Regions from separate parts of the Streptomyces sp. NPDC050548 genome, predicted to be linked through region 1. Evidence: riboswitches for the same ligand, from Rfam matches in the RefSeq annotation. Region 1 holds a riboswitch; each other region holds the start of a gene.
What was found. A riboswitch is a leader RNA that binds a small molecule or an ion and turns the genes downstream of it on or off. The one in region 1 is predicted to bind thiamine pyrophosphate.
Positions count from the first base shown of each region.

Region 1 (5,821 bases):
GCCGCGCATGGCCGTGGTGACCCCGTTCGACAAGAGCGCGCTGCGCAACATCGAGCAGGCGATCCGCGACTCGGACCTCGGCGTCAACCCGAGCAACGACGGCAACATCATCCGTGTGACGTTCCCGGAGCTGACCGGGGAGCGCCGCAAGGAGTACATCAAGGTCGCCAAGACCAAGGCCGAGGACTCCAAGATCTCGATCCGTTCCATCCGCCGCAAGGCCAAGGAAGCGATCGACAAGGCGATCAAGGACGGCGACATCGGCGAGGACGAGGGCCGCCGCGCCGAGAAGGAGCTCGACGACACCACGGCGAAGTACGTCGCCCAGGTGGACGAACTCCTCAAGCACAAGGAAGCGGAGCTGCTAGAGGTCTGATGAACGACTCTTCCTGGGGGGCACCGCCACAAGCCGGGTACTGGGGGCCGTCCGACCAGGGGCCTGTCCAGGGGGCTGCCCCGGCGGGTCCCACGTACGATGCGCCTGAGGCGCAGCAGACTCGCCCCATGCCCATCGTGCCCGACGAGCCCGCATACGGCGGACACCAGGATGACGACCGGGGGGCCGCTCGGCTGAGCGGCCCCTTGTTCCGCGACGAGACGTTCCGCGACGAGACGCAGCAACCGCCGTACGACGTACGGCAGTCGCCGTCGTACGACCCGCGGACGGAGCCCTTTGACACGCCGCAGGCGCAGCCCTACGGGGCGGTGCCGCAGAATCCGGAGCCCATGCCCGACGTCCCGCCACCGGCGCCCGCCCCGCAGAAGAAGAGCGCGGGCCGGGACCTCGGTGCGGCCATAGGGGTCGGGGTCGGACTCGGCGCGGTGATCATCGCGTCCCTGTTCGTCGTCAAGGCCGTGTTCGTCGGCGTGATAGCGGTCGCCGTCGTGGTGGGCCTGTGGGAGCTGACCTCACGGTTGCAGGAGCGCAAGGGCATCAAGGCGCCCCTCGTGCCCCTCGCGGTCGGCGGTGCGGCGATGGTCGTCGCCGGTTACGTCCGGGGTCCCGAGGGCGCCTGGGTCGCCATGGCGCTCACCGCGCTGGCCGTCCTGGTCTGGCGGATGACGGAACCGCCGGAGGGCTACCTCAAGGACGTCACGGCGGGCGTCTTCGCGGCGTTCTACGTGCCGTTCCTGGCCACATTCGTCGCCCTGATGCTCACCGCGGACGACGGCGCCTGGCGGGTCATGACGTTCCTGCTGCTGACGGTCGTCAGCGACACGGGCGCCTACGCCGTCGGCTGGCGCTTCGGCACGCACAAGCTCGCCCCGCGCATCAGCCCCGGAAAGACCCGCGAGGGCCTCTTCGGAGCGGTGTCCTTCGCGATGGTGGCGGGCGCGCTGTGCATGCAGTTCCTGATCGACGACGGCAGCTGGTGGCAGGGGCTGCTGCTGGGCCTCGCGGTCGCGGCCAGCGCCACGCTGGGCGACCTCGGCGAGTCCATGATCAAGCGGGACCTCGGCATCAAGGACATGGGCACCCTGCTGCCGGGCCACGGCGGCATCATGGACCGCCTGGACTCCTTGCTGCCGACGGCGCCGGTGGTGTGGCTGCTGTTCGTGCTGTTCGTGGGTTCGGCCTGAGGTCGTCCGGTCCTACGGCATTCCGGGCGCCCCCGACCTGTACAGGACGGGGGCGCCCGGTCGTACGATTTCGGTGTAAGCCCTCACAAAAGGGGGACCGCCCTGAACGAAGGAGGGCGTCATGTCCGCCTTCCATGAAGAGTTCGACGTGGACTGCCGTCCCGAGGACGCCTGGGAGTACGTCATCGACCCCTCCCACCTCCGCGAGTGGCAGGAGAGCGCGGTGTCCGCGCAGCAGCTCGACGACCGACCTTTCGGCCTCGGTTCCCGGGTCCGCGTCACCCGGCACGTGGGTCGCCGCGACATGGCGATGACCATGGAGTGCACCGAGTTCCAGCCGCCGCACTCCTGGACCGTGCGCGGGATCGACGGCCCCATCAGGGGCACCTTCCGCGGCGAGATCTCACCCGTCGACGACGGCCGCCGTACCCGGGTGACGATGGACCTCGACTTCGAGGGACACGGCATCGGCAAGGTCCTGCTGCCCCTCGTCGTCCGCCCCCAGGTCCGACGCGAGATGCCCCACAACGAGAAGCTCCTGAAGGAGCACCTGGAGCACATCGGCTGAGACCGGGTGAAGCGGATCACCGTAAACGGATCACGTCAAACGATCTGCGACACTGGTACAGCCATGCCTAAGCCCGGAGAACTCACATTCGTCGCCCCCCGCGGAGCCCAGAAGCCGCCGCGGCACCTTGCCGATCTCACGCCCGCCGAGCGCAAGGAAGCCGTCGCCGCGATCGGGGAGAAGCCCTTTCGCGCCAAGCAGCTCTCGCAGCACTACTTCGCACGCCTCGCGCACGACCCGGCGGAGTGGACCGACATCCCCGCCGGTTCGCGCGCCAAGCTGCAGGAAGCGCTGCTCCCTGAGCTGATGACGGTCGTACGGCATCTGTCGACCGACCAGGAGACCACCCGCAAGACGCTGTGGCGGCTGTTCGACGGGACGCTCGTCGAGTCCGTGCTGATGCGGTACCCGGACCGGGTCACCATGTGCATCAGCTCGCAGGCGGGGTGTGGCATGAACTGCCCGTTCTGCGCCACCGGACAGGCCGGCCTCGATCGCAATCTGTCGACCGGTGAGATCGTGCACCAGATCGTGGACGGGATGCGCGCGCTGCGCGACGGCGAGATTCCCGGCGGTCCCGCCCGCCTCTCCAACATCGTCTTCATGGGCATGGGCGAGCCCCTCGCCAACTACAGGAGGGTCGTCCAGTCCATCCGCGCCCTCACCGACCCCGAGCCGGACGGCCTCGGGCTCTCGCAGCGCGGGATCACCGTCTCGACGGTCGGACTCGTCCCGGCGATCCACCGCTTCGCGGACGAGGGCTTCAAGTGCCGGCTCGCGATCTCGCTGCACGCGCCCGACGACGAGCTGCGCGACACCCTGGTCCCCGTGAACACCCGGTGGAAGGTGCGCGAGGTCCTCGACGCCGGCTGGGAGTACGCGGCGAAGTCGGGACGCCGGCTGTCCATCGAGTACGCGCTGATCCGTGACATCAACGACCAGGCGTGGCGCGGCGATCGGCTCGGCCGCCTCCTCAAGGGCAAGCCCGTGCACGTCAACCTGATCCCGCTCAACCCGACGCCGGGCTCGAAGTGGACGGCCTCCCGCCCCGAGGACGAGAAGGCGTTCGTCGAGGCCATCGCGGCCCATGGGGTGCCGGTCACCGTCCGGGACACCCGTGGCCAGGAGATCGACGGAGCGTGCGGTCAGCTGGCGGCCACCGAGAGGTAACCTTCACCCGTACCACCTGTACGTACACCTTCATATCCGACAGGGGAGCGCGCAGCGCTGAGAGTGCGGCAATCGGGCCGCAGACCCTCTGAACCTCGCCCAGGTCATTCTGGGTAGGAAGTTCGGTCATCACCGTGAACACCAAGAAGTACTGTGCTGTCCTCGTGGGCCTCGGCCTGGTCACGCTCTCCGCGTGCGGGTCGGGGTCGGACGGGAGCGGCGGCTCCGGATCCGACAAGACCGTCACCCTCGTCAGCCACGACTCGTGGGCCGTCTCGAAGAGCGTGCTGAAAGACTTCGAGAGCCAGTCCGGGTACACCGTCAAGGTCCTCAAGGACGGCGACGCCGGGCAGGCCGTCAACAAGGCGATCCTGACCAAGGACAACCCCCAGGGCGACGTCTTCTTCGGAGTCGACAACACCCTGCTCTCCCGCGCTCTCGACAACGGCCTCTTCCAGTCCTACGACGCGAAGGGCTCCGCCACCGTCAAGCCCGCGTACCGCGTCGACGAGACCAAGCACCGGGTCACGCCCATCGACACCGGCGACATCTGCGTCAACTACGACAAGGCGTACTTCACCAAGCACAGGCTGACCCCGCCGGCCACCTTCGCGGACCTGGTCAAGCCCGAGTACAAGAACCTCCTCGTCACCGAGAACGCGGCCACCTCCTCACCCGGCCTCGGCTTCCTGCTCGGCAGCGCCGCGCAGTACGGGGATGGAGGTTGGCAGGGCTACTGGAAGCAGCTCAAGGCCAACGGCGTGAAGGTCGTCGACGGCTGGGAGCAGGCCTACGACCAGGAGTTCTCCGGTTCCGCCGGTGGCAAGAAGGCGGGCGGCGACCGGCCCCTCGTCGTCTCGTACGCCTCCTCGCCGCCCGCCGAGGTCATATACGGCGACCCGAAGCCGACCACCGCGCCGACCGGGGTGTCGTACGGCACCTGCTTCCGGCAGACCGAGTACGCGGGACTGCTCAGCAACGCCAAGAACACCAAGGGCGGCAAGGCCTTCATCGACTTCCTGCTGACCAAGGAGTTCCAGCAGGACATGCCGCTCAACATGTTCGTCTACCCGGTGGTCGAGGGGGCGACCGTGCCGGCCGAGTTCACGAAGTACGGTCCGCAGGCCGAGGACCCCGAGACCATGGCCCCCGCGAAGATCGCCGCCGACCGGGACCAGTGGGTCAAGTCGTGGACCTCGCTCGTACTGAAGTAGCCCCCCGCAGGACCCGGAAGGGGAACGTGACGCGGCTCGGCCTCATGGCTCTGCCCGTCGCGTTCTTCGCGGTGTTCTTCGCCTACCCCGTCGTCGCGATCGTCGGGCGGGGCCTCAAGGTGGACGGCGCCTGGCAGTTGGGCCGGATCGGGGACGTGCTGGCCCAGTCCGACATGCGGCACGTCCTGTGGTTCACCACCTGGCAGGCGCTCGCCTCCACCGCGCTCACGCTGCTGATCGCGCTCCCCGGCGCGTATGTCTTCGCGCGCTTCGACTTCCCCGGCAGACATGTGCTGCGGGCCGTCGTGACGGTCCCCTTCGTGCTGCCCACGGTCGTCGTCGGTACGGCCTTCCTCGCGCTCGTCGGCCGGGGCGGACTCCTCGACGACCTGTGGGGCGTACGGCTGGACACCACCGTGTGGGCCATCCTGCTCGCGCACGTCTTCTTCAACTACGCGGTCGTCGTACGGACGGTGGGCGGCCTGTGGGCCCAGCTCGACCCGCGTCAGGAGGAGGCCGCGCGGATGCTCGGCGCCTCCCGGCTGCGAGCCTGGCGGAAGGTGACGCTGCCCGCGCTCGCGCCCGCCGTGGCCGCCGCCGCGCTGATGGTCTTCCTCTTCACCTTCACGTCCTTCGGCGTGGTGCAGATCCTCGGCGGCCCGGCCTTCTCGACCCTCGAAGTGGAGATCTACCGCCAGACCTCCGAGATCTTCGACCTCTCCACGGCGGCCGTGCTGACGATCGTCCAGTTCGTCGCGGTGGGCACGATCCTCGCCGTCCACGCCTGGACCGTACGACGACGGGAGACGGCCCTACGGCTGGTCGACCCCTCGGTGACCGCCCGCCGCCCGCGCGGAGCCGGGCAGTGGTCCCTGCTCGCCGGAGTGCTCGTCTCCGTCCTGCTGCTGCTCGTCCTGCCGCTCGCCGTGCTGGTCCAACGGTCGCTGGACTCACCGGACTTCGGCTACTACCGGGCGCTGACCCACGACGACGGCGGCACCTTCCTGGTCCCGCCGATCGCCGCGATCGGCAACTCGCTGGAGTACGCCGTCGCCGCCACCGCCATTGCCGTGGTGATCGGCGGGCTCGCCGCCGCGGCGCTGACCCGGCGCGACGCGGGCAGGTTGGTGCGAGGCTTCGACGCGCTGCTGATGCTGCCGCTCGGGGTGTCGGCGGTGACGGTCGGCTTCGGGTTTCTGATCTCGCTCGACAAACCCCCGCTGGATCTGCGGAGTTCATGGATCCTGGTGCCGCTCGCGCAGGCGTTGGTCGGCGTCCCCTTCGTCGT
Region 1 covers NZ_JBITGV010000004.1:378,182-384,002, forward strand. The annotation lists gene frr (ribosome recycling factor) at 1-376, shown strand, start outside; gene ACIBJH_RS14955 (phosphatidate cytidylyltransferase) at 376-1,581, shown strand; gene ACIBJH_RS14960 (SRPBCC family protein) at 1,703-2,149, shown strand; gene rlmN (23S rRNA (adenine(2503)-C(2))-methyltransferase RlmN) at 2,213-3,319, shown strand; TPP riboswitch at 3,351-3,457, shown strand; gene ACIBJH_RS14970 (thiamine ABC transporter substrate binding subunit) at 3,454-4,533, shown strand; gene ACIBJH_RS14975 (ABC transporter permease) at 4,578-5,821, shown strand, end outside.

Region 2 (5,821 bases), on a different contig from region 1:
AACGGTGTTCGGCCCTCTGCCTGCAGTCGCGCGCTTTCTTCCTCTATCTCGGCCCGCCAGCCCGCCATGTCCGGGGGCAGCTCGATTTCCTGGTCCAATACCTGGATGTAGACGGCCTGCGCCGGTATGGACGATTCCCCGTCGCCCTCGACGATCAGGGCAGAGGTGTGCAGCGGACCGAGGGAGAACGTCCGCCACACCGGACTCGACTCCTCCTGCCGACGCAGCCCGCGTACCGCGCTCTTCGAGCGGGCGCGCAGCCTGTACCAGCTGTTCTGCAGCGGATCCTGGAACAGCACCGCGACCAGCATGCCCAGCACGGCGCCGACAACCCCGTTGCCCAGATCGATCCCACCCATGCCAGGCAGGGTAGAGACCTTGATCGCGGCACGCGTGATCTTCTCTCTTCCGTTACGACGTCCAGCGGGTTTCGCCGCGCTGGACTCGTACGGGGGTTACCCGGACCCCGGATTCGGCGGGCAGCCCCATCCTCCCCCGCGACTTGACCGGGTTGGCTGGTGATCGTCACCGATCAGCACCAGGAGCAACGGGGGATTCGAACATGCAGACACCGTCGTCGAGGAAGACCGGCGCCGCCGTACTGGCAGCGGCGTTGCTCGCACTGGCCTCACCCATGGCCGCGACCGCGACCACCGGACAGCCGGCGGCGAACCACCCCTCCCACTCGTACGACGAGGCCATGCTCCAGCGTGACCTGGCCGCCGTACGGCTGGCCGGAGGCGGCGACGTGAACGTGCTGGCCAGGGTCGACGGACCCCACGGCGCACCGCTCATGGCCCGCATCGGTACCCGCACGGCCGGCTCCACGGCACCGATCCCCTGGAACGCGCACTTCCGCGTGGCGAGCACGACGAAGACGTTCGTGGCGACCGTCGTCCTCCAACTCGTGGCGGAGAAACGGCTGTCACTCGACGACACCGTCGAACACTGGCTGCCGGGAGTCGTCACGGGCAACGGCAACGACGGCACCCGCATCACCGTCCGCGACCTGCTCCGCCAGACCAGCGGCCTCTACGACTACGTCGACGACCCGGAGATCCAGGACCGCCTGTTCAACCACTTCGACGAGGTCCGCTACGACACCACCCCGGCGGCCGACATGGTCGCGGTCGCGATGAAGCACCACCCGCTCTTCGTCCCGCAGCCCGGGCAGCCCGGCGGGGCCACCCGATGGGCGTACTCCAACACCAACTACCTGCTGGCCGGGATGATCGCCGAGAAGGCCGGTGGCGCGAGCTGGCAGGACCTGGTCACCCACCGGATCATCGCGAAGCTCGGACTGCGCAACACCTCCATCCCCGGGCTCGACCCGTTCCTGCCCGACCCGCACGTGAACGCATACCTGACGACCGCCGACGGCAAGCGTCTCGACGTCACCGATCACAGCCTCCAGCACACCGCGGACTCCGGTGTGGTGAGCACCACGGCCGACCTGAACACCTTCTTCCGCGCGCTGGCCGACGGCCGGCTGCTACCCGCCGCGCAGTGGCGCGAGATGCGGCAGACCGTGCGGCGGACCGACGACCCGGAGGACGTGGCCGAGATGCCCGAGGGCACCTACGGCCTCGGCCTGCGCAAAATCCCGCTCTCCTGCGGCGGTTTCTACTACACCCACGAGGGCGACGGAGTCGGCGTCAACACCCGCCCCGCGGTGAGCGCCGACGGCCGACGCGCGGTGACCGTCTCCATCACGACCACCACCGCACCCCCGGACCTCACCGCCCTCAACCGCGCGACAGGCACCCTGGTCGACCACGCCCTGTGCGACAACACATCGACCAAGGGCTCGCCGAAGAGCTAGACACCGTGCTGGACCGTGTCCGACCCGGCCGGTCGTCGTCAGTCGGCGATCGGCAGATACACCCGGTTGCCCGCCGCCGCGAACTCCTTCGACTTCCGCGCCATACCCTCCTCGACCTCCGCCTGGGTGCCGCCGTGTTCACGGCGGATGTCCTGGGAGATCTTCATCGAGCAGAACTTCGGCCCGCACATCGAGCAGAAGTGAGCCGTCTTGGCCGGCTCCGCGGGGAGTGTCTCGTCGTGGAACTCCCGTGCGGTGACCGGGTCGAGGGCCAGGTTGAACTGGTCCTCCCAGCGGAACTCGAAGCGGGCGTCGGACAGCGCGTCGTCCCACTCCTGTGCACCTGGGTGCCCCTTGGCGAGGTCGGCTGCGTGGGCGGCGATCTTGTAGGTGATGACGCCGGTCTTGACGTCGTCACGATTGGGCAGGCCCAAGTGCTCCTTGGGCGTGACATAGCAGAGCATGGCCGTGCCCCACCAGGCGATCATCGCGGCACCGATGCCGGAAGTGATGTGGTCGTACGCAGGCGCGACGTCCGTCGTCAGCGGGCCGAGCGTATAGAACGGAGCTTCATCACAGATCTCCTGCTGAAGGTCGATGTTCTCCTTGATCTTGTGCATCGGGACATGCCCCGGGCCCTCGATCATGGTCTGTACGTTGAAACGCTTCGCGATCGTGTTGAGTTCCCCGAGCGTCCTCAACTCGGCGAACTGCGCCTCGTCGTTGGCGTCCGCGATCGACCCGGGCCGAAGGCCGTCGCCCAGCGAGTACGTGACGTCGTAGGCGGCGAGGATCTCGCACAGCTCCTCGAAGTTCTCGTAGAGGAACGATTCCTTGTGGTGGGCCAGGCACCAGGCCGCCATGATCGAGCCGCCGCGCGAGACGATGCCGGTCTTGCGGTTCGCCGTGAGCGGTACGAACGGCAGCCGTACGCCCGCGTGAACGGTCATGTAGTCCACGCCCTGTTCGGCCTGTTCGAGGACCGTGTCCTTGTAGATCTCCCAGGTCAGCTCCTCGGCGCGGCCGTCGACCTTTTCGAGCGCCTGGTAGAGCGGCACCGTGCCGATGGGGACGGGGGAGTTGCGCAGCACCCACTCGCGGGTGGTGTGGATGTTGCGGCCGGTGGACAGGTCCATGACCGTGTCGGCGCCCCAGCGGGTCGCCCAGGTCATCTTCTCGACCTCCTCCTCGATGGAGGAAGTGACCGCGGAATTTCCGATGTTGGCGTTGACCTTCACCAGGAACCGCTTGCCGATGATCATCGGCTCGATCTCGGGGTGGTTGACGTTGGCCGGCAGCACCGCCCGCCCGGCCGCGATCTCCTCCCGGACCACCACGGGCGACACCTTCTCCCGTACGGCCACGAACTCCATCTCGGGCGTGATCTCGCCCCGTCGCGCGTAGGCGAGTTGAGTCACCGCCGTGCCCTCGCGTCCTCGGCGTGGCTGCCGCGGGCGGCCTGGGAACACCGCGTCGAGGTTGCGCAGTCCACCGCGCGGTGAGGTGTGCTTGATTCCGTCGTCCTCGGGACGGAGGGGACGGCCCGCGTACTCCTCGGTGTCGCCCCGGGCGATGATCCAGTTCTCCCGCAGCGGCGCCAGCCCCCTGCGGACGTCGGTGTCGACGAGCGGATCGGTGTACGGGCCGGAGGTGTCGTACAGCGTCACGGACTGTCCGTTGGTGAGGTGCACCTGACGGACCGGCACCCGCAGATCGGGCCGCGAGCCCTCGACGTACCCCTTGTGCCAGCCGGCGGACTTCCCGGCCGCAGGGGACTCCTCGGCCCCCGTCGGCTGCTCGGCCCGCGCGAACTCCTCGCCCGGAATGGGCTGTTCGTCCTGGCTGAAGGCAGACGTGTGTGCGTCCTTGTTGGTCATGAGACCTACTCCCTACGCCGGCATTACCCGGTAACAGGTTCGGCGGTCGACGCAGCGGCTTCCGTCAGCCGATGTTTCATGTGAAACATCACTCGATACAGGTGACGTTTCCCGTGAAACATCGCAGAGACGGAGGTCAGCGCCCTCTCAGCCCGGTGCTCCGAGCTCCCGCGTGTGCAAAGGTGGCTCCACGCTAGCGTCATATGTGGCGCGGTGAACAGTGGGCCTCCGGCGTTCTTGCGATGATCGGGCGGTGACCACGACGCAGCAGCCCCCGTACCCGCCGACCGGGCCGCCGCATGGCCATGACCACGGCCACGGTTCCGATGGCGACCACGGTTCCGGGTCCGGGGACGACCACAGCTCCGGTGGGGACGGCGGGCACGGTTCCGGCGCGGGAGGTGGGCACGGCCACTCGCACAGCCACGGTCCCGCCGCCCCCGTCTCCCGACACCTCCGGAAGGTCATCGCGGCGATCCTGATCCCGTTCACGGTGGCGGTGGTGGTCGGCATGGTGGTGCTGTGGCCGGGCGGCGCCCCGTCCCACAAGCGCACCGGCGTCGGCTTCGACCGGCAGACGCAGCAGGCGACGGTCACCAAGGTCGTCAGCGTGAGCTGCGCCTCCGTGAACGCCTCGGGCGGGGGCGCGACGGGCGACACCTCCACGGCCGAGGGCTCCTCGGCGCAGCAGGAGGCGGGCGGCACCTGCAAGAAGGCCACGGTCACGGTCAGCACGGGCAAGGACAAGGGCCGTACGTTCACGGAGATCGTGCAGCCCGACCAGTCGCGGCAGTTGCACGAGGGCGAGAAGGTCGTGGTCGCCTACGAGCCCTCCGCGCCCCGGGATCTGCAGTACTCGGTCACCGACGTGAACCGTAAGTTCCCGATGGCGCTGCTCGCCGGGATCTTCGCCCTGGCCGTCGTGGTGGTGGGCAGGCTGCGTGGCGTCATGGCACTGGTCGCGCTGGCCATCAGCTTCATGATCCTCAACTTCTTCATCCTGCCCGCGATCCTGCACGGCTCGAACCCGCTGATCGTGGCGGTGGTCGGATCGAGTGCCATCATGCTGATCGCCCTCTACATGTGCCACGGGCTGTCGGCCCGTACGTCCGTGGCGGTGCTCGGCACGCTGATGTCGCTGGTGCTGATCGGCGTCCTGGGTTCGGGGTTCATCGACTGGGCCGCGCTGACCGGCAACACGGACGACAACACGGGCCTGATCCACGGGCTGTACCCGTCGATCGACATGAGTGGTCTGCTGCTCGCCGGCGTCATCATCGGTTCGCTCGGTGTGCTCGACGATGTGACGGTCACGCAGACGTCGGCGGTCTGGGAGCTGCACGAGGCCAACCCGGCGATGGGCTGGCGCGGGCTGTACCGCGCCGGTATCCGGATCGGCCGCGACCACATCGCGTCCGTCGTCAACACGCTCGTCCTCGCCTACGCGGGCGCCGCCCTGCCGCTGCTGCTGCTCTTCTCCATCGCGCAGAGCAGCGTGGGGTCGGTCGCCAACAGCGAGTTGGTCGCCGAGGAGATCGTGCGCACGCTGGTGGGCTCGATCGGCCTGGTCGCTTCGGTGCCGGTCACCACGGCGCTCGCGGCCCTGGTGGTCTCGGCGGACCGGTCCGGCAGCGACCCGGTTCCGGCGGGGGTTGCCGGGGCGGCCACAGCAGCGCCCGGCGCCGGGATCGCGACGGCGCCGGCCGGCAAGCCCACGCCGGCCCGCGGCGGGAAGGGCCGACGCCGCAAGCACTGAGGACGGCGGGAACCGCCGTGCAGGGCCCCGGAGAAGCGTTCCTGCAACCTTCAGGCCCGGCCGGGACTCCTCCGGCCTCCCCGGGCTCCTATCGGGCTCCTGGCCGCTTCCGAGCCCTCTCGACCCCGGCGGTCTTTCAGGGCTCCGCAGATGCCGCCTGCGATTTCGGGCCTGTTGGCGAAGCGTTACGCCAACTCCCCCCGCCACCATGGCAACGCTTCAACCGGTGCTCTGCTCCTCCGCCAGGATGCGGTCCAGTGCCTCGTCGAGGTGGGCGTCGAAATCCGCCAGCGCGCCTTCCTGACCGAGCGGAACCAGCCGGTCGGTGCGGTCCAGGAACGCCACGAGCGGGGCCGCGCCGGTGCG
Region 2 covers NZ_JBITGV010000017.1:54,621-60,441, reverse strand. The annotation lists gene ACIBJH_RS36695 (hypothetical protein) at 1-359, opposite strand, end outside; gene ACIBJH_RS36690 (serine hydrolase domain-containing protein) at 563-1,822, shown strand; gene thiC (phosphomethylpyrimidine synthase ThiC) at 1,861-3,699, opposite strand; TPP riboswitch at 3,692-3,881, opposite strand; gene ACIBJH_RS36680 (YibE/F family protein) at 3,953-5,455, shown strand; gene ACIBJH_RS36675 (SsgA family sporulation/cell division regulator) at 5,675-5,821, opposite strand, start outside.
Region 2: it holds a riboswitch for thiamine pyrophosphate, as region 1 does, so the genes downstream of both, thiC (phosphomethylpyrimidine synthase ThiC) here and ACIBJH_RS14970 (thiamine ABC transporter substrate binding subunit) in region 1, are expected to answer to the same signal.

Region 3 (5,821 bases), on a different contig from region 1:
TGAGGATTCGCTCTTTCAGAGCGTCCGGGATGACGGCGTTGCTGAGCTGCGGCAACCGCTCCAGCATCCGCACGCTGGTCACCGGCATGACCTCGGGGATGACCGGTGTGGCACAGCCTGCCGCCTCGACCCGGTCGCGCAGGCGAAGATAGGACTCCGGGCGGAAGAACATCTGGGTGATCGCGTAGTCGGCGCCGGCCCGGCACTTGTCGACGAAGTGCCGCACGTCCGTGTCCCAGTCCGGGGAGCGCGGGTGCAGCTCCGGGAAGGCGGCGACACCGACGCAGAAATCGCCCGACTCCTTGATGAGCCGGACCAGTTCGGCCGCGTACGTCAGGCCCCGCGGGTGCGCCACCCAGTCGGCCATGGGGTCGCCGGGCGGGTCGCCGCGCACCGCGAGGATGTTGCGGATCCCGGCGTCGGCGTACTGGCCGATGATGTTGCGCAGTTCGGCGACGGAGTGGTCGACCGCGGTGAGGTGGGCGACCGGGGTGAGCGTGGTGTCGGCGACGATCTGCTCGGTCTCCCTGACGGTGCCCGCGCGGGTCGAACCGCCGGCGCCGTAGGTCACGGAGACGAAGTCGGGGGCGACCGCCTCGACCCTCCGCAGCGCACTCCACAGGCTTCGCTCGCCCTTGGGGGTCTTCGGCGCGGAGAACTCGAACGAGTACGTGTTCTTACCGGTCGCGAGCATGTCGCGCACCGTCCGTGCGCGATCGGTCCTGGTCGATGCGATTCCGAAGGCCATACCCGCAGGTTAGTCAGGGGACGGCGGACACCCAACCGGAACCGGAAATTTGCCTGATTTGTCGCCCTGTTGTCCACCCACCGGACAACAGCGCGACACCCCGACCGCTCTCAGGTCTGCCGCAGCCGCTTCGCGAACTCGGCCGCCGCCGCGCCCGGGTCGTCGGCCTCCGTGATCGCCCGTACGACGACGACCCGGCGGGCGCCCGCTTCGAGCACCTCGTCGAGGTTGCCGAGGTCGATGCCGCCGATGGCGAACCAGGGGCGGTCGGTGCCCAGGGCGGCCGTGTACCGGACCAGGTCGAGGCCGGGGGCGTGGCGGCCGGGCTTGGTGGGGGTCGGCCAGCACGGGCCGGTGCAGAAGTAGTCCACGCCCTCCTGGACGGCGGCCGCGGCGGCCTCCGCCTCCGCGTGCGTGGAGCGGCCGATCAGGATGTCGTCGCCGAGGATCGCGCGGGCCGCGGGGACCGGGAGGTCACCCTGTCCCAGGTGCAGTACGTCGGCGCCGGCGGCGTGGGCGACGTCCGCGCGGTCGTTGACCGCGAGCAGTCGGCCGTGCCGGGCGCAGGCGTCGGCGAACACCTGGAGGTGCTCCAGCTCCTCGGCGGCCTCCATGCCCTTGTCGCGCAGCTGCACGATGTCGACCCCGCCGGCCAGGACCGCGTCCAGGAACTCGGCGAGGTCGCCCTGGCGTCTGCGGGCGTCCGTGCAGAGGTAGACCCGGGCGTCGGCGAGTTCCGCGCGGGCGGCGGCTGCGGCGGTGTCGGGCATACGTGTGTCCCCCGTTGTTGTTGTGCGGTGATGTCGGGCACGGGCCGCGACTGAGCGTCGCCGCGGCCCGTACACCGGTCGGTCGTCCGGATCAGCCGGTCGTCCGGATCAGACGGCGAGCGCCTGGGCGCGGCGCTTCACCTCCGTGCCGCGATTCTCGCTCAGGGCCTGCGCGGGGGTGCCGGGCAGGCTGGGGTCGGGGGTGAAGAGCCATTCCAGCATCTCTTCGTCGGAGAAGCCGTCGTCCCGCAGGAGCGTCAGGGTCCCCGTGAGGCCCTTGACGACCTTCTGCTCGGCCCCGTCGATGAAGGCGGCGGGGACGTGCAGCGCGCGGTTCTCGCCACGCCGTACGGCGATGACTTGGCCCTCCTTGACCAGCTGCCGCACGCGTGTCACCTCGACATCGAGCATCTCTGCGATGTCGGGCAGCGTGAGCCAGGCGGGGACGAGAGCATCGATCTTTGCGTCAATCTCGGTCACGTAAACAGCGTGCCATCCCGGACTGACAGTCGGAAGCCGGGCCGGTCCGACCCGGTGTCACGAACTAGGCGATAGCCGCCTTCATCGGGAGAGAAGGGTCCGCCAGCGGCCCGGGATCCATCGGGGTGCCCGACTCGATCAGGCGGCGGCCCTGGGCCAGGTCGCGGGGGCGGCCGACCGCGAGAAGGGCCACCAGGCGGTCCCCGCGCAGCCAGCAGACGGTCCAGGCCGGGGTGGCCGGGTCGCCGCGCCACAGCGTCGTGTCGGCGGACGCGTGGTGGCCGACGTACTGGACGAAGCGGCCGAACTGCTCGGACCAGAAGTACGGCACCGGGTCGTAGACCGCCGGGGTCTGGCCGACGATGTTCGCGGCGACCGTGCGCGGGCCCTGGAGGGCGTTGTCCCAGTGGTGGACGAGGAGGCGCTCGCCGTACCTTCCCGAAGGGAAGGAGGCGCAGTCGCCGACCGCGTACACGTCCGGCACCGAGGTGCGCAGCCGGTCGTCGGCCACGACCTCGCGGTGGGCGCCCAGCTCGATGCCGGAGTCCGCGAGCCAGCCGGTGGCGGGGCGGGCGCCGATGCCCACCACGACGGCTCCTGCGGGCAGCCGGGTGCCGTCGTCGAGGACCACCTCGCCGGGTTCGACGCGCTCCACGCGCGTGTGCGTGCGCAGCACGGCACCGGCGTCCGCGTACCAGGCGGCCATCGGCGCGGCCACCTCGGCGGGCAGCGCGCCCGCGAGCGGCCGGTCGGCGGCTTCCACGACGGTCACCGCGCAGCCCGCCTCGCGCGCGGCCGTGGCGAACTCCGCGCCGATCCAGCCCGCGCCGACGACCACGATGTCGTGCTGCCGCGCGAGCACGGGGCGCAGCCGCTCGGCGTCGTCCAGGGTGCGCAGCAGATGCACCCCGGGGATGCCGTCGGCGCCAGGAAGTCGGATCGGCTCGGCGCCGGTGGCGAGGACCAGGACGTCGTACGGCACCGGGCCTTCGGCGGTGTCCAGTTCGTGGTCTCCGGGGCGCAGGCCCGACACCTCGCGGCCGAGCCGGAGTTCGATGCCGAGTGCCTCGAAGTCGACGTCGAAGGCGGAGCCCTCGGCCTTGCCGAGCAGGACGGCCTTGGACAGCGGGGGCCGGTCGTAGGGCTGATGGGGTTCGGCGCCGAGAAGGGTGACGGTGCCGGTGAAGCCCTGTTCGCGCAGGGCGACCGCGGTCTGCACCCCGGCCATGCCCGCGCCGACGACGACCACGCGCCGTCCCGCTGCCGTGCCCTGTCCCGGTGTCTGCTCGCTCATCCGATCACCATAGACACCTGACAAATCGTCAGTCAGGGGGCGCGTTCAGTGACCTGTTCCACAACACTCGTCCCGCTGCCCTGCTGTGACTCCCACTCCCAGGTCTCGTCGAGGCGGATCCGGCCGTCGGACAGCTCGACCACTTCGGACACGCAGTGCCCGGAGGACGTCGTCCCGTCGGTCTTCAACTGCACGTACCGGAAGTCGAGTCGGTCCCCCGCGCGCGTGCCGACGAGATGCCCGCGGACGACGTCGCCGCCCGCGTACTCGGCCCAGATCTCGCCGTCCTTCTCGTGGTACGCGAACCGGGTGCGGGTGCCGACCTGACCCGGTGCCTGGTCCGCGACCGGGGCGAGGACGAGACCGTCGAGCGAGCGGGCCATGGACGGAGGCTCCCTTACTGGGACATGGGGTACGGGCTAGGGTGGCCAACGTACAAGCACTCGCGGGAGTCCGGACGCACCGGGCTGAGAGGGAGGCTGGCGGCCTCCGACCGTACGAACCTGATCCGGGTCATGCCGGCGAAGGGAGGGGCTGGACGCCCATGCCTACACGTACGTCAGACGTCCTCGTCGTCGGGGGCGGGATCATCGGCCTGGTCACGGCCTGGCGGGCCGCGCAACGCGGGTTCGCGACGGCCGTCGTGGACCCCGAGCCGGGCGGCGGGGCCGCGCAGGTGGCCGCCGGAATGCTCGCCGCCGTCACGGAGCTGCACTACGGCGAACAGACCCTGCTCGCCCTCAACCTGGCCTCGGCGCAGCGCTACCCGGACTTCGCGGCCGAGCTGACCGACCTCACCGGCCTCGACCTCGGCTACCGGCGCTGCGGCACCCTCGCCGTCGCCCTGGACGCCGACGACCGCGCCCACCTCCGTGAACTGCACGCCCTGCAGCAGCGGTCGGGGCTGGACTCCGAGTGGCTGTCGGGGCGCGAATGCCGGCGCCTGGAGCCGATGCTCGCGCCGGGCGTGCGCGGGGGGCTCCGGGTCGACGGGGACCACCAGGTCGACCCGCGGCGCCTGGCGCGGGCGCTGGTGGCCGCGTGCGAGCGTGCCGGGGTCGTGTTCCACCGGACATGGGCCGAGCGGCTCACGTGCGGCCAGGACCGCGCCACGGGGGTCGTCACGCGCGAGGGGGAAGCCCTGGGCGCGGACCAGGTGGTCCTCGCGGGCGGCAGCCTCAGCGGGCGGCTGGCCGGGGTCCCCGACGACGTCCTGCCGCCCGTACGGCCCGTGAAGGGGCAGGTGCTGCGGCTGACCGTGCCGGAGCGGTACGCGCCGTTCCTGAGCCGGACCGTGCGGGCCGTGGTGCGCGGCAGCCACGTCTATCTGGTGCCGCGCGAGAACGGCGAGCTGGTCGTCGGCGCGACCAGCGAGGAACTGGGCTGGGACACCACGGTGACCGCCGGCGGGGTCTACGAACTGCTGCGCGACGCCCACGAGTTGGTCCCCGGGATCACCGAACTGCCGCTCACCGAGACCCGGGCCGGACTGCGCCCCGGCTCCCCCGACAACGCGCCGCTGCTCGGCCCGACCGCACTCCCTGGGCTGCTGCTGGCCACCGGGCACTACCGCAACGGCGTACTGCTCACGCCGGTCACCGGCGACGCCCTCGCGCACGCCCTGGCCACCGGTGAACTCCCGGACGAGGCACGGCCGTTCACACCGAAGCGGTTCGCTCTCACGGAGTTGCCCGCATGAACGTCTCCGTCAACGGGGAGCCCCGGGTGATCGCGCCCGGCACGGCTCTCGACACCCTCGTAAGCACCCTGGCCCCTTCCCCCTCCGGGGTGGCCGCCGCCCTCAACGAAACCGTCGTCCCGCGCGCGGAGTGGCCCTCGACGTCCCTCTCCGAGGGAGACCGCGTCGAGGTCCTCACCGCCGTCCAAGGAGGCTGACCCATGGCCGACGACCCCTTCGTCCTCGGTGGTACGTCCTTCACGTCCCGGCTGATCATGGGCACCGGGGGCGCGCCCAGCCTCGACGTCCTGGAGCGCGCGCTGGTGGCCTCCGGGACGGAACTCACGACCGTCGCGATGCGGCGCGTGAACGCTTCCGTGCACGGCTCGGTGCTGTCCGTCCTGGAGCGGCTCGGCATCCGGGTGCTGCCCAACACCGCGGGCTGCTTCACGGCGGGCGAGGCGGTGCTGACGGCCCGGCTGGCGCGGGAGGCGCTCGGGACGGCACTGGTCAAACTTGAGGTGATCGCGGACGAGCGCACGCTGCTCCCCGATCCCATCGAGCTGCTCGACGCGGCCGAGACCCTGGTCGACGACGGGTTCACGGTGCTGCCGTACACGAACGACGATCCCGTGCTGGCGCGGAAGCTGGAGGACGTCGGGTGCGCGGCGATCATGCCGCTGGGGTCGCCGATCGGCTCCGGGCTCGGGATCCGCAACCCGCACAACTTCCAGCTGATCGTCGAGCACGCGCGCGTGCCGGTGATTCTGGACGCGGGGGCCGGTACGGCGTCCGACGCGGCGTTCGCGATGGAGCTGGGGTGCGCGGGGGTGATGCTCGCGTCGGCGGTG
Region 3 covers NZ_JBITGV010000014.1:4,998-10,818, reverse strand. The annotation lists gene metF (methylenetetrahydrofolate reductase [NAD(P)H]) at 1-748, opposite strand, end outside; gene thiE (thiamine phosphate synthase) at 859-1,518, opposite strand; gene ACIBJH_RS32515 (Rv2175c family DNA-binding protein) at 1,627-1,998, opposite strand; gene ACIBJH_RS32510 (NAD(P)/FAD-dependent oxidoreductase) at 2,063-3,292, opposite strand; gene ACIBJH_RS32505 (hypothetical protein) at 3,325-3,675, opposite strand; TPP riboswitch at 3,728-3,839, shown strand; gene thiO (glycine oxidase ThiO) at 3,837-4,991, shown strand; gene thiS (sulfur carrier protein ThiS) at 4,988-5,188, shown strand; gene ACIBJH_RS32490 (thiazole synthase) at 5,192-5,821, shown strand, end outside.
Region 3: it holds a riboswitch for thiamine pyrophosphate, as region 1 does, so the genes downstream of both, thiO (glycine oxidase ThiO) here and ACIBJH_RS14970 (thiamine ABC transporter substrate binding subunit) in region 1, are expected to answer to the same signal.